Regions from separate parts of the Chromobacterium sp. HL1 genome, predicted to be linked through region 2. Evidence: predicted binding sites of a transcription regulator. Region 2 holds the regulator's gene; each other region holds the start of a gene.
What was found. The regulator sigma-54, encoded in region 2, starts transcription at its own class of promoters, with help from an activator protein. The targets are predictions, from matches to a motif close to CTGGCACGCTTCATGCTT.
Positions count from the first base shown of each region.

Region 1: a site for sigma-54 is predicted at 3,419-3,436, ahead of glnA (glutamate--ammonia ligase). Genes of this name have one in related genera too.
Region 3: a site for sigma-54 is predicted at 3,047-3,064, ahead of AB1Z25_RS06580 (ANTAR domain-containing response regulator). Genes of this name have one in related genera too.

Region 1 is NZ_CP162399.1:3,514,534-3,519,528, reverse strand. Features, by position in the region: gene ntrC (nitrogen regulation protein NR(I)) at 1-101, opposite strand, end outside; gene glnL (nitrogen regulation protein NR(II)) at 174-1,226, opposite strand; gene AB1Z25_RS15840 (DUF4124 domain-containing protein) at 1,349-1,831, opposite strand; gene glnA (glutamate--ammonia ligase) at 1,943-3,361, opposite strand; gene AB1Z25_RS15830 (rhodanese-like domain-containing protein) at 3,712-4,164, shown strand; gene aroE (shikimate dehydrogenase) at 4,358-4,995, shown strand, end outside.
Region 2 is NZ_CP162399.1:804,964-809,958, forward strand. Features, by position in the region: gene AB1Z25_RS03690 (flavin prenyltransferase UbiX) at 1-180, opposite strand, end outside; gene rapZ (RNase adapter RapZ) at 215-1,057, opposite strand; gene hprK (HPr(Ser) kinase/phosphatase) at 1,038-1,994, opposite strand; gene ptsN (PTS IIA-like nitrogen regulatory protein PtsN) at 1,987-2,448, opposite strand; gene hpf (ribosome hibernation-promoting factor, HPF/YfiA family) at 2,570-2,884, opposite strand; gene AB1Z25_RS03715 (RNA polymerase factor sigma-54) at 2,952-4,373, opposite strand; gene lptB (LPS export ABC transporter ATP-binding protein) at 4,377-4,995, opposite strand, start outside.
Region 3 is NZ_CP162399.1:1,403,935-1,408,929, reverse strand. Features, by position in the region: gene AB1Z25_RS06600 (sensor domain-containing protein) at 1-90, shown strand, start outside; gene infA (translation initiation factor IF-1) at 504-773, shown strand; gene AB1Z25_RS06590 (hypothetical protein) at 819-1,004, shown strand; gene AB1Z25_RS06585 (glycoside hydrolase family 19 protein) at 1,444-2,766, shown strand; gene AB1Z25_RS06580 (ANTAR domain-containing response regulator) at 3,097-3,687, shown strand; gene AB1Z25_RS06575 (CmpA/NrtA family ABC transporter substrate-binding protein) at 3,704-4,801, shown strand.

The sequences.
Region 1 (4,995 bases), 2.5 Mb from region 2:
CTGGCGAAGCTGTCGAAGCCGATGCCGGCGCGCCCCAGCGCCTTTTCCAGCACCCAGCGTATCGCCTTGTCGTCGTCAATAATCCATACCGCTTGGTTCATCGCGAAATCCTTGTGCTCGGCGCCGCCGGCGTGAGCGGGCGGCGGCAATGTGTTTGGGGTGGACGGGTCCGCTCAGTCCGTGGCGAAAGGCAAGGTCACGGTGAAGCAGGTCTGTCCCGGCCGGGAGTCGAATTCGATATTGCCGCCGTGCTGGTGGACGAAGGCCTGGGCCAGGGTCAGCCCCAGGCCGGTGCCTTCGGCGCGGCCGGTGACCAGCGGGTAGAAAATATGGTCCTTGATCTCGTCGGGGATGCCGGGACCGTCGTCGATGATCTGCAATTTCAATGCCAGGGTGTGGCGTTTGCGCGCCAGCGTCACCTGGCGCGCCACCCGGGTGCGCAGAATCAATTGGCCGCGGCCCTTCATCGCCTGAACGGCGTTCTTGACGATGTTGAGCGCCACCTGGATCAGCTGTTCCTTGTCGGCCACCAGCTGGGGCAGGCTGGTGTCGTAGTCGCGGCGAATCTGCAGGCCCTGCGGATATTCGGCCAGGGCGATGCTGCGCACGCGTTCCAGCACTTCGTGGATATTGATCTCGCCGCGCACATGGCTGCGGTGCGGCGCCAGCAGCCGGTCGACCAGCGATTGCAGCCGCAGCGCCTCCTCCTTGATCACCGCGGTGTATTCCTTCAGCTCCGGGCGGTCCAGCAATTCGTGCTCCAGCAATTGCGCCGCGCCGCGGATGCCGCCCAGCGGGTTCTTGATCTCATGCGCCAGGTTGCGGATCAGCTCCCGATTGGCCTGGTGTTGCAGCAGCAGCCGTTCCTCGTTGGCGATCTTCAACTGCTGATCCAGCGGCCGCAATTCGATCAGCGCGAGTCCGCCGTCCGCGTCCACCGGGGCCACCGACAGCGCGATGTGCAGCGCCTGTTCGCTGTGCTGCGGGATCAGTTCCAGATCGTGCTCGATGAAGCTGGCGTTGTGGCGCAGCGCGGTGGACAGCGCCTGGCGCAGCGCCGGGCAGGGCTGGAACAGATCGAACAGGCTGTGGCGGCGCAGCTCGCGGCTGCCCAGCGCCAGCAGGTTCTCGCATGCGGGATTGACGAAATGCAGCGCGCCGTCGGCGTCGACGATCAGCACGGGGGTGTCCAGCAGTTCTAGTCCGGCAAAGCTGGTCGGCGGCATGGTGCGGTGTGTCCTGTAGGCTGAGGCGGAGGGCTTGCGCAGGCTGAGCAAAATTCGGGCCATGCCCGCGCGCCCGGGAATGGCCCATTTCTTTTCAGTATGCACCATGATGGTGCGTCAAACTAGTTCTGCCCCAGCTCGCGACGCAAGGCTTCCACGTTTTTTTGGCGGTCGGTGACTTCGTCCTGCAGCTTCTGCACCCGGTTCAGGTATTTCTGGTAATTGCGGGTTTCGTCGCCGTTGCGCGTGGCCTTGCCGTCGGTCAGCGCCTTTTCCGCCTCGCTCAGTGCTTTTTGCTCATTGGCCAGCTCCTGTTCCAGGATCTTGCGGCGGCCGTTGTCGCGCTGCTTCTGGGTGCCGGGATCGACGCTGGGGTAGCTGCCGGAGGGCTTGGCGTCTCCGTTGCCGCCGCTGCTGTTGGCGGGGGAGGCGCTTTTCTTGTGCTGGCTGGGATAGGAGGAGAGCGGGTTGAGCCGGATCGCCTGCGCGCCGCGTATCGGCACATTGGTGAAAGTGACGTTGCCGTCTTTGTCCACGTACTTGTAAACGGTGGCGTGAGCGGAGGCGCTCAGCAACAGCAAGAGACAAAGCGATAGAGTTTTCATGGGCGGCGTGTCGAGTTCCGGGTTTCAGCTCTGCAATGATATGCAAATCCGCCGGACAAGTCATATATGAAAACGGCAGCCCGGAGGCTGCCGTTTTTCCATGCGCCGGTATTACAGCGAGTAATACATCGCGAATTCCACCGGATGGGTGGTCATGCGGGTCAGGCTGACCTCCTGCATCTTCAGTTCGATGTAGGCGTCGATCCAGTCATTGGAGAACACGCCGCCGCGGGTCAGGAACTCGCGGTCCTTGTCCAGAGCGGCCAGTGCCTCGTCCAGGCTGGCGCACACGGTCGGGATCAGCTTGTCTTCTTCCGGCGGCAAATCGTACAGGTTCTTGTCCGCGGCGTCGCCCGGGTGAATCTTGTTCTGAATGCCGTCCAGGCCGGCCATCAGCAGAGCGGAGAAGCACAGATAGGGGTTGGCCAAGGGGTCCGGGAAGCGTGCTTCGATGCGGCGGCCTTTGGGGCTGGCCACATGCGGAATGCGGATGGAGGCGGAGCGGTTCTTGGCGGAGTAGGCCAGTTTCACCGGCGCTTCATAGTGCGGCACCAGGCGTTTGTAAGAGTTGGTGCCCGGGTTGGTGATCGCGTTCAGCGCCTTGGCGTGCTTGATGATGCCGCCGATGTAGTAGAGCGCGGTTTCGGACAGGCCGGCGTAGCCGTCGCCGGCGAACAGGTTCTTGCCGTCCTTCCAGATGGACTGGTGCACGTGCATGCCGGAACCGTTGTCGCCGACGATGGGCTTGGGCATGAAGGTGGCGGTCTTGCCGTAGCTGTGGGCCACGTTGTGCACCACGTATTTCAGGATCTGGGTCCAGTCCGCGCGCTGGGTCAGGGTGCTGAACCTGGTGCCGATCTCGTTCTGGCCGGCGGTGGCCACTTCGTGGTGGTGCACTTCCACCGGGATGCCCAGCTCTTCGAGCAGCAGCACCATGGCGGAGCGGATGTCTTGCGAGGAATCCACCGGCGGCACCGGGAAGTAACCGCCCTTGATGCCCGGGCGGTGACCCATATTGCCGCCTTCGAACTCCTCGGCGGAAGCCCAGGCGGCTTCTTCGGCCTTGATCTTGACGAAGCAGCCGGACATGTCTGTGCCCCAGGTCACGCTGTCGAAGATGAAGAATTCCGGTTCCGGGCCGAAATAGGCGGTGTCGCCCAGGCCGGAGGCCTTAAGATAGGCTTCGGCGCGTTTGGCGATGGAGCGCGGGTCGCGGTCGTAGCCCTTGCCGTCGGCCGGATCGATCACATCGCAGTGCAGGAAGACGGTGGGTTCATCGTAGAACGGGTCGATGCGGGCGGTGGCCGGGTCGGCCATCAGCAGCATGTCGGATGCCTGGATGCCTTTCCAGCCCGCGATCGAGGAACCGTCGAAAGCGTGGCCGTGTTCGAACCATGCGTCCGGATCGTCCAGCAGCACATGGGCCGGAATCGACACGTGTTGTTCTTTGCCGCGGGTATCGGTAAAGCGCAGGTCGATGAACTTGACATCATTTTCGGTAATCAGCTTGACTACGTCTGCAACCGCCATGGTTTTCTCCTGAAAGGCTACATGCATCATGTGCGAATGAGTGGATGGCAGGCTCTTAAGCATTAAGCGTGCCAGCTTTGAAATCGCTGAGATTCCATTGTGTCATAGCCCAAAACCGGGCGCTAGCGGAGTTGAATGAACCAGGGTGGTGCCTGGATTCGGCTTATGCACCAAAACAGGGCGTTGACGGCATTGCGGCCGTCTTCGTCGATATGGATAATCCGTATATTCCGTATATTAAGGTAACGAGAGCGGCTGACAAAACCCCGCTAAGACGCTGAGGCCGGCCGGCGCAGCGTCAAGGGGTGTCGGCGGTTCGACAAGGCGGCCGGGCCGCGGGGAGAGCTTGCATGGATCAGATGACGCGGCTATTGCAACAGGCGCGGCGCCGGGCGGAAGAACAGGGCTTGCCCTATCGCGGCGCCTTGACGCCGCAGGAAGCGCACCAGCTGAAGCAGGCGATGCCGGAAGCGGTGCTGCTGGACGTGCGCAGCGCGGCGGAATGGCAGTTCGTCGGCGTGGTGCCCTATGCCCAGCGGCTGGAGTGGCGAAGCTTTCCCGGCATGCAGCCCAATCCGCGTTTCATCGAGCAATTGCAGGACATGCTGCCCAAGGACGGCGTGCTGATGCTGATGTGCCGTTCCGGCGTGCGCTCGGACGAAGCGGCGCGCATGGCCGCCGCCGCCGGTTACACCGAAGCCTACAACGTGCTGGAGGGGTTTGAGGGCGACAAGGACGCCGACGGCCACCGCAACACCGTGGGCGGCTGGAAAGCGCGCGGCCTGCCCTGGCAACAAGGCTGAGCCGGGGCCGGCGCGGCGACGTCGTGGTTGAAGTTTGGCGTATTCCACGGCAAAGTGTCATAGCGCCGCCGGCAGGGCGGCGCGGACGCGACGAGAGCCGCCAACAAAGCCAAGCGAGACGCGGCGCCGGGGCTTTGTTAGCCACTCTCTATCCGAATACCGAAAACATAGCCAAATCTTGGAAAGCTGACTCATGACCGACCGTTACGCCGTTATCGGCAACCCTGTTTCGCACAGCCAGTCGCCGTTCATCCATAACGAATTCGCGACGGCCACCGGCCAGGATATCGCTTACGACAAGTTGTTCGCCGAACTGGGGCGTTTCAACGAGGTGGTGGCCGAGTTTGTCTCCGCCGGCGGCAAGGGCCTCAATATCACGCTACCGTTCAAGGGCGACGCCTACCGTTTCGCCAATGAGCTGACCGAGCGCGCCCGCGCGGCGGAGGCGGTCAACACCCTGTGCTTCCGCGACGGCAAGATCTACGGAGACAACACCGACGGCGTGGGCCTGGTGCGCGACATCGTGGACAATCTGGACTACCCGATCGCCGGCGCCAAGGTGCTGATCCTGGGCGCGGGCGGCGCGGTGCGCGGCGTGCTGGAACCCATCCTGGCGCAAAAGCCGGCCTCCTTGACCATCGCCAACCGCACGCTGATCAAGGCCGAGGCTCTGGCGCATCACTTCGCGCCCTGGGGCAAGGTGGAGGCCATAGGCTACGAGCAATTGAAGGGCCGCAGCTTCGACATCGTGATCAACGCCACCTCGACCAGCCTCAGCAATGAATTGCCGCCCATCCCCTACGGCCTGTTCACCGCGCGCACCCTGGCTTA
Region 2 (4,995 bases):
TTCGGCCGGGCGCGAGGGCAGGGTCAGGTCCATTTCCTGTTTGGCCACCACTTGCGCGGCCTGCGAATACAGCACCCAGACGCGGACGCCGGCGGCGATCAGGCAATCGATCAGCCGCAGGCCGTAGGGCAGTCCGGAGGCGCCGGTCAGGGCAACGGTGACGGTTTGGATCGGGCGCATGAATGTCTCCTGTAGGCGGGCGGCCCGAATGCGTTCAGTTCTGGCGGTAGAGCTGGCGATGGCGCACCAGCACCTGTTCGGCGGCGAACAGGCGGGCAAGGTGTTCCGTGATGTAGACCGAGCGGTGCTGACCGCCGGTACAGCCGACGGCGACGGTCAGATAGCTGCGGTTTTCCATGCTGAAACAGGGCAGCCATTTGCTGACCATCTGCTGGATGTCGTCCACCATCTGCTGCACTTCCGGCGTTTGCTGGAAGAAGTCGATGATGGGCTGGTCGCGGCCGGTGAACGGGCGCAGCTGCGGGTCGTAATAGGGATTGGGCAGGCAGCGGACGTCGAAAACGAAGTCGGCGTCCCGCGGCAGGCCGTGCTTGAAGCCGAAGGATTCGAAGATCAGGGTCAGCCGGCTGCTGTCGGCGTCCACCAGCTCGCGCACCCAGCTGCGCAGCGCGTTGGCGGACAGCTCGCTGGTGTCGATGCGGGTGCCCAGCTCCATGATCTCGGCCAGCATGTCCTGTTCCAGCAGAATGCTTTCCTCCACCGTGACGTCGGCGCCGGACAGCGGGTGGCGGCGGCGGGTTTCGGAGAAGCGCTTGACCAGGGTGGCGGGCGTGGCTTCCAGGAACAGCAGGCGCACGTCCACATGTTGGGCCCGCAGCTTTTCCATTTCCGCCGGCAAGGCGCCCAGCGACGGGCCGGAGCGGGTGTCCACGCTGATGGCAATCTGTTCGTAGCCGTAGTCGGCGTACAGCGACATCGCCTCGTGCAGCATGGTGGCCGGCAGATTGTCCACGCAGTAGAAGCCGGCGTCTTCCAGCGCGCGCAGCGCCACCGACTTGCCGGAACCGGACAGGCCGCTAATCAATATCAGGCGCATTTTCCTGGTCTCTGAGGAAGTTGGTGTGGCGTTCGATGAATTCGCGGGTGCTGTCTATGCCGCGCAGCTGCAGGATGTAGTTGCGCACCGCGGCTTCCACCAGCACCGCCAGGTTGCGGCCGGCGGCCACCGGCAGCACCACTTTGCGGATGGTGACGCCGATGATGTCCTGGGTTTCCGACTGAATGTTGAGGCGGTCCAGCGCCTGCATCGCCTGGTCGTTGGCCTTGACCAGGTGGATGATCAGCCGCAGCACCTTCTTCGGCCGCACGGCGGTTTCGCCGAAGATGGTGCGGATGTTGAGGATGCCCAGGCCGCGCACTTCCAGGAAGTCGCGCAGCAAGGGCGGGCAGCGGCCTTCCAGCGTGTCGGGGCCGATGCGGTACAGCTCCACCGCGTCGTCGGCCACCATGCCGTGGCCGCGGGAAATCAGTTCCAGCGCCAGCTCGCTCTTGCCCATCGCCGAATCGCCCATGATCAGCACGCCGATCTCGAACACGTCGAGGAAGACGCCGTGCAGCACGGTGGACACCGCCAGCGCCCGCGCCAGATAGATGCGCAGCACATCCATCAGGTAGGGGCTTTCCAGCTTGGTGGTCATCAGCGGGACGTTGTGGGTGTGGCAGTAGTCGCGCAGCAGCTTGGGCACCGGCTGGTCGTTGGCCACCATCACCACCGACATGCTCTTGTGGAACAGTTGGTCCAGCGCGGTCTTGGCGGCGGACTGCTCCAGCCGGTTCAGGTAGTCCACCTCGGCGAGGCCCAGCACCTGGACCCGGTTGGGGTGGATGAAATTGAGGTGGCCGACCAGCGCCTGCGTGGGGCGCTGTTCGTCGTTGCCTATCATATTGTCGGCGCCGCCGGTGCCTGCGACCCAGGTCAGGTTGAGCTTCTGCTGGTTTTCCTGGTACAGCCGGCGGACGCTGATGCTAGGCATTGGGCACCCAATTATTGAGCAGCTGATAGAGCTCGTCGCGCAGGGGGATGCCCAGCATCTGCTCGCGCATCTGGCGGCTGGAGAACAGCTGCGCCAGTTCGGACAGCACTTGCAGGTGCAGGTCCGTGGCCTGTTCCGGCACCAGCAGCACGAACAGGCACTGCACCGGCTTGCCGTCGGGCGCGTCGAAGGGAATCGGGGTCTTCAGACGGATGAATACGCCCATCGCGTCCTTGAGGCCGCGCGCGCGGCCGTGCGGAATCGCCACTCCCTGGCCAAGGCCGGTGGAGCCGAGCTTTTCGCGGGCGAACAGGCAATCGAAGATTTCGCTGCGCGCGATGCCCCGGGTATTTTCAACCAAGAGGCCGACTTGCTCGAACACGCGCTTCTTGCTGGCGACGTCCAGATCCAGCAGGACGTGTTCGGGTGTCAGGATTTTGCCGATGAGGTTCATATTGGATTATGCATGCGGCTGAGAAAAACCCGGCAATTCTACGTTGCCTTGATAGTACTGAAAACGGGCAAGTGCAAAGAAAAGCGGGAACCCGCAGGCCCCCGCCTTCCAATTCAAGGGATTACAGGCTGGCTTCAGGCGCCGGAGCACGGTGTTCAGACTGCTTTTCCTTGTGTTTCAGCACTTGACGGTCCAGCTTGTCGATCAACAGATCGATGGCGGCGTACATATCGGATTCGGTGGCTTCCACGTGGATGTCCTTGCCGGACAGATGCACGTTGACTTCGGCCTTTTGCACCAGTTTATCAACAGACAGAGTAACGGAAATGTCGATCACATGGTCGACATGTCGAGTAACGCGCTCCATTTTGGTTTCAACGTATTCGCGCAGGGCGGGAGTTACTTCCAGATGCAGTCCAGTTACTTTGAGGTTCATACCCTAGCTCCTTCTGGTGTTGACAGTCCGGTCGGGTCGGCCGGATCGCTGTATTCCGCCGCCTGGGTCACAGCGTCTTGCGCTGGTTGACCGGCGGTATCTGCATGGCTTCACGATACTTGGCTATCGTGCGTCTGGCAACTTGTATTCCCTGTTTGGCCAGCGCTTCGACCAGGGCGCTGTCGGACAGCGGTTTGCTCGGCGATTCGGCGTCGATCAGGCTGCGGATGTGGGCCTTGATCGCGGTGGCGGAGCACTCGCCGCCGCTGTCGGTTTCCAGCGCGCTGCCGAAGAAATACTTGAGCTCGAACAGGCCGCGCGGGCAGAGCAGGTATTTCTGGGTGGTGACCCGGGACACCGTGGATTCATGCAGGCCCAGCTCGTCCGCGATGTCGCGCAGAATCAGCGGGCGCATGGCCACTTCGCCGTGTTCAAAGAACGATTGCTGCCGTTCAACGATAGCTTCCGCCACTTTCAGGATAGTGTCAAATCGCTGCTGGATGTTCTTCACCAGCCATTTGGCCTCCTGCAGCCGCGAGGACATTTCGCCGTTGCCGCCGCGGTTTTCCGCCAGCAGCCGCGCGTACATCTGGTTGACGCGCAAGCGAGGCACGGCGCCGCCGTTGAGGGCGGCCACCCAGCGTCCCTTGCGTTTTCTGACCGAGACGTCGGGGATCACGTACTGGGTGTCGCTGGCGCCGAAACCGGCGGTGGGGCGGGGGTTGAGGCGGGCGATCAGCGCCTGGGCGGCGCGCAGCGCGGCGTCGTCCACGCCCAGCTGTTTTTTCAGCCGGGTGTAGTCGCGGTTGCCCAGCAAGGCCAGGTGGTCGCGGACGATGGCCAGCGCCAGGCCGCGCTGCGGCTCGTCCGGGTCCAGCCGCTGCAATTGCAGCGCCAGCGCTTCCGGCAAGGAGCGCGCGCCGACGCCGGGCGGGTCGAACTGCTGCAGCAGGCGCAGGCCTATCATCAGTTCGTCGGCCTCGATTTCCAGTTCCAGCGGCAGGTGGCTGGCGATGTCTTCCAGCGTCTGGCCCAGATAGCCGTCGTCGTCCAGCTCTTCAATCAGCAGCTGGACGATGGCCTGATCGCGCGTAGGCAGCGCCACTTCGCCCAACTGCGCCAGCAGGTGCTCGCGCAGGCTGATAGGACAGGGCACGTTCAGCATCGGGTCCAGCTCGTCGTCGCCGTCGCCGCGGCGTCCGCCGCTGCCCCAGTCGCTCAGTTCGCCGGTCTCCGCGCCGCGTTCGCCGTCGTCGCCGGAGGCGTCGTCGCGGCTTTCCGCCGGGGCCTCCGGTTCCTGGGCGGCGGCGTCCGGCGCTTCGCCCTGCGGCGCTTCGTCGCCGCGCTCCAGCAAGGGATTGTCCAGCAAGAAGCGCTCGACTTCGGTCTGCAGGTCGAGGGTGGACATCTGCAGCAGCTTGATCGATTGCTGCAGCTGCGGCGTCAGGGTCAGCTGCTGCGATACCTTGAGCTGAAGTGTCTGTTTCATCGCTTACAGGTGGAAGTGTTCGCCAAGGTAAACTTCGCGCACCTTCTCGTTGTTGACCAGTTCTTCCGGCTCGCCGGAGGCGAGCACCGAGCCTTCGCTGATGATGTAGGCGCGGTCGCAGATGCGCAGGGTTTCACGCACATTGTGGTCGGTGATCAGCACGCCGATGCCGCGTTCCTTCAGGAAGGAGATGATTTTCTGGATGTCGATCACCGCGATCGGATCGACGCCGGCGAAGGGTTCGTCCAGCAGGATGAAGCGCGGCCGGGTGGCCAGCACGCGGGCGATCTCCACGCGGCGGCGTTCGCCGCCGGACAGCGACAGCGCGCTGCTGTCGCGCAGGTGGCCGATATTGAGGTCGTCCAGCAGCAGGTCCAGTTCCTTGTCCAGTTCCTTGCCTTTGAGGCCGGACACTTCCAGGATGGCGGCGATGTTCTCCTCCACCGTCATGCGGCGGAAGATGGAGGCTTCCTGCGGCAGATAGCCGAGGCCCAGGCGCGCGCGCTGGTGGATGGGGTAGTGGGTGATCACCTGATCGTCCAGGCGAATCTCGCCGTCGTCGGCGCCGATCAGGCCGACGATCATGTAGAAGCTGGTGGTCTTGCCGGCGCCGTTGGGGCCG
Region 3 (4,995 bases), 600 kb from region 2:
GGCCAAGGTTTTCTCTACGCCCGGCCGATGCCGGAAAACGAATTCGCCGAACTGGTCAAGAAAGGCGGCGCGGCCCCGCTCCGCCTCTAAACTAAATGAACCGGTTTACGATCCGCCGCGCTTAGGCGGGATAGCGGGACAAGGGCGCTGAAACCCGCTTGCCAATGCGATTTTCAACACAACGGCGACGGCGGCGGATAAATCCATCTCCCTGATTTTTTTGTGAAAACCGCCTCATCGCCGCGCCTGATTCGGCCATTGCCGGATAAATTCTTGTATTTTTCTGACAAATCAGTGCGTTAGATATATAATACCGTTCGCCTCAGATTTTCTGATCGTTCCGGCAGCTGCCTGTCGGACGCTCCGCCTTGCCTGAGGGCTGCCTGTGAAGCCAGCCCCTCCCTAGCTTGGTTACCGAATAGACGCGCCAATAGCACCCGCTCGCGGCAGTCCATGTGACTGCCGCTGTGGCTGTTGGCCTACCGTATTAGAAAGGAATCGTAATGTCCAAAGAAGACATGATCGAACTGGAAGGTGTTGTCATTGAAATGTTGCCCGAGTCCCGCTTCCGCGTGCGTCTGGACAACAACGTCGAAATCCTGGCCTATGGCTCGGGCAAGATGAAGATGCACCGTATTCGCGTTCTGGTAGGCGACCGCGTCACTGTAGAGATGTCGCCCTACGACTTGACCAAGGGCCGCATCAATTTCCGTCATCCGACGGCGCCGGCCGGCGGCGGCACGCCTCGCCCCCATCACAACCGACGCCGTTGATCTGCCGGCATGACCCGCTATCGCGGTCATGCCCTGGAGCAACATTTGCGAGTCAATGAACTCAAACCCGGCGACTACATCGCCGAACAACACGATAGCGCCGCAATCACATTTACCGTGATTGCGGTCAATGCAGTAGGACGTCACTGTCACGTCACTTTTTCGTCGGAACTGGGCCTGGATTCCGCCAGCTACCCGCACGACGCCTGGATCAACGCCTCTCGCCCCTGAGACGGCCGCACGGTCCGATTGACGCTCAACGCCGCACCCGTCCGGGATCTCACCCCGGCGCCCGCCGCGGCCGCTTCCGCCTTCTTCGCCCCTTCCGGCTTAGCCGCGCGCCGGCCGCATGGCCGCGTCAATCCCATTCCCCTTCAAAAAGTCGTTTGACATATCAAAAATTGGTTCCATAGTGGTATCTATGCCGTGCGTCGCGCGCGGCAGAAAACCATCTAGGGCAACCTCGAAAACCGCCGCGATCCGTTCAAGAGCAAGACGCGTCCTCTGACATCAGAACACAAGCACCGAGACCGCGCGCAAGGCAAAGCCAGAAGCCTGTGACTGAGCGAGGCCATCGGACCGCGCAGCGGGTGTGTCGAGGCCCCCATAAACGGCTGCGATGATTTCGCGCGGCGTCCCCCGCGCCGGCAGCCCGACAACAGGAGCCAACATGCGCAAACCCTTCACCGCCCTGCTGCTGAGCCTGGCCTGCCAGTCCGTTTTGGCCGCGCCCTGGAACGCCGGCGCCGTCTATCAGGCCGGACAGCAAGTCCAATGGCAAGGTCAGGATTGGCAGGCCAAATGGCGCACCCGCGCTGAAACGCCGGCCGCCAATCCCAGAGGCAGCTGGACGCCGGCGGCGGCCCAGGCCACGGCTTTGGCCGAACCGGGCCAGCCTCAGCCGCCCACGCTGCAGCAAGCGCTGCAATACGAGGCCACCCTGACCGACACCCCCTTCTTCCGCAACGTCAAAGCCTCGATCCGCACCCTGCCCAACGCTCAGGTGGAACAGGTGACCCCCGGCCGCGCCGCCAACCCGCTGAACGTGCGCCGGGTGGAGCGCCTGCTGCCGGCGAGCAAGTGGGAGTATTACTTCTCGCGCCGCGACGCCAGCTACAGCTACCAGCGCTTCTTGCAGGCCATCGCCAAGTTCCCCGCCATCTGCGACGACTACGGCGACGGCCGCGACGGCGACGCCATCTGCCGCCACAGCCTGGCCACCATGTTCGCCCACTTCGCTCAGGAAACCGGCGACCACAACCGCAGCGACACGGTGCCGGAATGGCGGCAAGGCCTGAAATACCTGCGCGAAATGGGCTGCGCCGAAACCGGCCCCGGCTGCGGCTACAACACCGAATGCGCCGATCCGGTGTTCAACAAGGTGTGGACCTGCGGCAAGAACGCCGACGGCAGCTGGAAAAAGTACTTCGGCCGCGGCGCCAAGCAGCTGTCCTACAACTACAACTACGGCCCCTTCTCCCAAGCCATGCACGACGGCGACCAATCCGTGCTGCTGAAGAACCCGGACCTGGTGGCCTCCACCTGGCTCAACCTGAGCTCGGCCACCTTCTTCTTCGTCTTCCCGCAGCCGCCCAAGCCGTCGATGCTGCATGTGCTGGACGGCACTTGGGTGCCCAACGCCGCGGACAAGGCCGCCGGCGCCGGCAACAACTTCGCCACCACCATCCAGATCATCAACGCCGAGTGCGGCGGCGGCACCGAGCGCCAGGCGGCGCAGAACCGCATCGATTACTACCGCCAGTTCGCCAAGGACCTGGGCTGGGACTACGGCAACGAGCAGCTGTCCTGCGCCAATATGCAGCGCTTCAGCGCCGCCAGCTCCGCCGCCTACAACATCTATTGGGAAAAGGACTGGAAATGGGGCAATGACTACAAATGCCAGCTGGTGAACTACCAGACCCCGTACAGCGCGCTGCAAGCCGGCAACTACCAGCGCTGCGTCGAGGACAACTGGAACGTCAAACTCAAATGAAATCGGCCGGCTCCGCTCGCGCGGGGCCGGCCTCGCCAACGACTGTTGTTCACCCGTGTTTCACCTCCTGTCCATTGGCCTTGTCTCCGCTCCACGATAAGAGCGGCTAACAAACCCCTGATGCTGCGTTGCGCCGACTTGTCGTACTCAAGTACTGCCTGCGTCGGCACGCCTTGCCTCAGCCGTAAAACTGATTTTTGTTAGCCACTCTAAGACATCGCGGCTAAACGCCGCGTCAATCCGGCCGCATCCTCGCTAAAAATCGCGTCAAGAGTTCCCTTGGGCACGGCGCTTGCTTCAGCCAAGCCGTCCCTTCTCCCCGGTGCCGCAATGTCCACGCCTCCGCCGCTGCGCCTGCTGCTGGTCAACGACCACGCCAAAACCATCGCCTCGCTGCGCCAGGCGCTGGCGCGCGCCGGCTACGCCGTCGTCGCCGAGGTGGACGGCGCCGCCGCGCTGCTGCAGGCGGTGGAGCGGCTGCGGCCGGACGTGGTGATCGTGGACACCGAATCCCCGTCGCGCGACACCCTGGAACAACTGGCGCTGCTGGGCGAGATCGCGCCGCACCCGGTGGTGATGTTCGCCGACCAGGGCGACCTGCCCACCATAGAAGCCGCCGTCCACGCCGGCGTGGCGGCCTATGTGGTGGACCAGGCCGACGCGGCGCGGCTGGCGCCCATCATCGACCTGGCCCGCGCCCGCTTCGCCGAGGACGCCCGGCTGCGACAGCGGCTGGCGGCGGCGGAACAGCAGCTGGCCGAACGCAAGCTGATCGAGCGCGCCAAGGGCATTCTGATGGACAAGCGCCGGCTCAGCGAAAACGACGCCTACCAGGCGCTGCGCCGGCAGGCGATGCGCGAGGGCCTGCGCGTCGCCGATCTCGCCCGACAACTGATCCAGGCCGCCGAACTGCTAGGCTGAGCCGCGAGGAAATCCCATGACCGTCCCCCACCGCCTGCGCCTGGGCTATTTGCCGCTGACCGACAGCGCGCCGCTGATCGTCGCGCGCCAGCTCGGCCTGGACCGCCGCCACGGCCTGGAACTGGAATTGCTGCGCCAGCCTTCGTGGAGCGCGGTGCGCGACAAGCTGCTGGACGGCCGCCTGCACGCCGCCGCGGCGCTGTACGGTCTGGCCTACGGCATGCAGCTGGGCCTGGCCGGCCCGCAAGCGGACATGGCGCTGCTGATGACGCTGAACCAGAACGGCCAGGCCATCACCCTCAGCCACCCGTTGGCCGACGCTCTGGCCGCGGCGCCGCAGCAGGCCTTGCCGCGCCGCGTCCGCCAGGGCGGCGCGCCGCTGACGCTGGCCCACACCTTTCCCGCCGGCACCCACGCGCTATGGCTCAATTACTGGCTGGCGGCGCAAGGCCTGGACCCGCTGCGCGACGCGCGCCTGGTGGTGATTCCGCCGCAGCAGATGGGCGCGGCGCTGGAAGCCGGCCAGCTGGACGGTTTTTGCGCCGGCGAGCCCTGGCACCAGCAGGCGGCGGCGCGCCAGGCCGGCCGCATCGCCGTCGCCAGCGGCGAGATCTGGCCCGGCCACCCGGAAAAAGCCCTGCTCTGCCGCCGTGGTTTCGCGCAAGAAGAACCGGCCGCCGCCGCCGCGCTGATCATGGCGCTGCTGGAGGCCTGCCGCTGGCTGGAGCACGGCGAAAACCGCCGCCAGGCGGCGCGCTGGCTGGCGCGGCCGGAGCATATCGCCCTGCCGGAAACGCTGATCGCCGCCACCCTGCCCTCGGCCGCCGCCGGCGCGTCGGCGCTGCGCTTCTTCGACCAGGGCCGGGTCAACTATCCCTATCCGTCCGACGGCGTCTGGTTCATCGACCAGTTCCGGCGCTGGGGCTGGCTGCGCGGCGACGAGGACGCGCAGGCCGTGGCCGCCGCGGTGAGCCAGAGCCGGCTTTACCGGCAGGCGGCGGACGCGCTGGGCCTGCCCGCGCCGGCCCGGCCGCAGCGCCGCAGCCGGCTGTGCGACGGCGTGGAGTGGGACGGACGGCCGCGCTACCCGGCGACGGAGCGTCTGCTTGATTAAGCCTCGCATGTTGCAACGCACAAACTCAGTGCGCGGCCGGCTATTTTCGCACCAGCGCGGTGCGGCTTCCCGCCGCGAATCCACGCGAAACCCGGATTTCCGGCGCGCGGAGGCTGGCACGGCGTTTGCATAAGTCAAGCCGGGCCTGGCACAAAGACGTGCCCCGCCCACCCCAAATGCTTGTCCGGCCAATG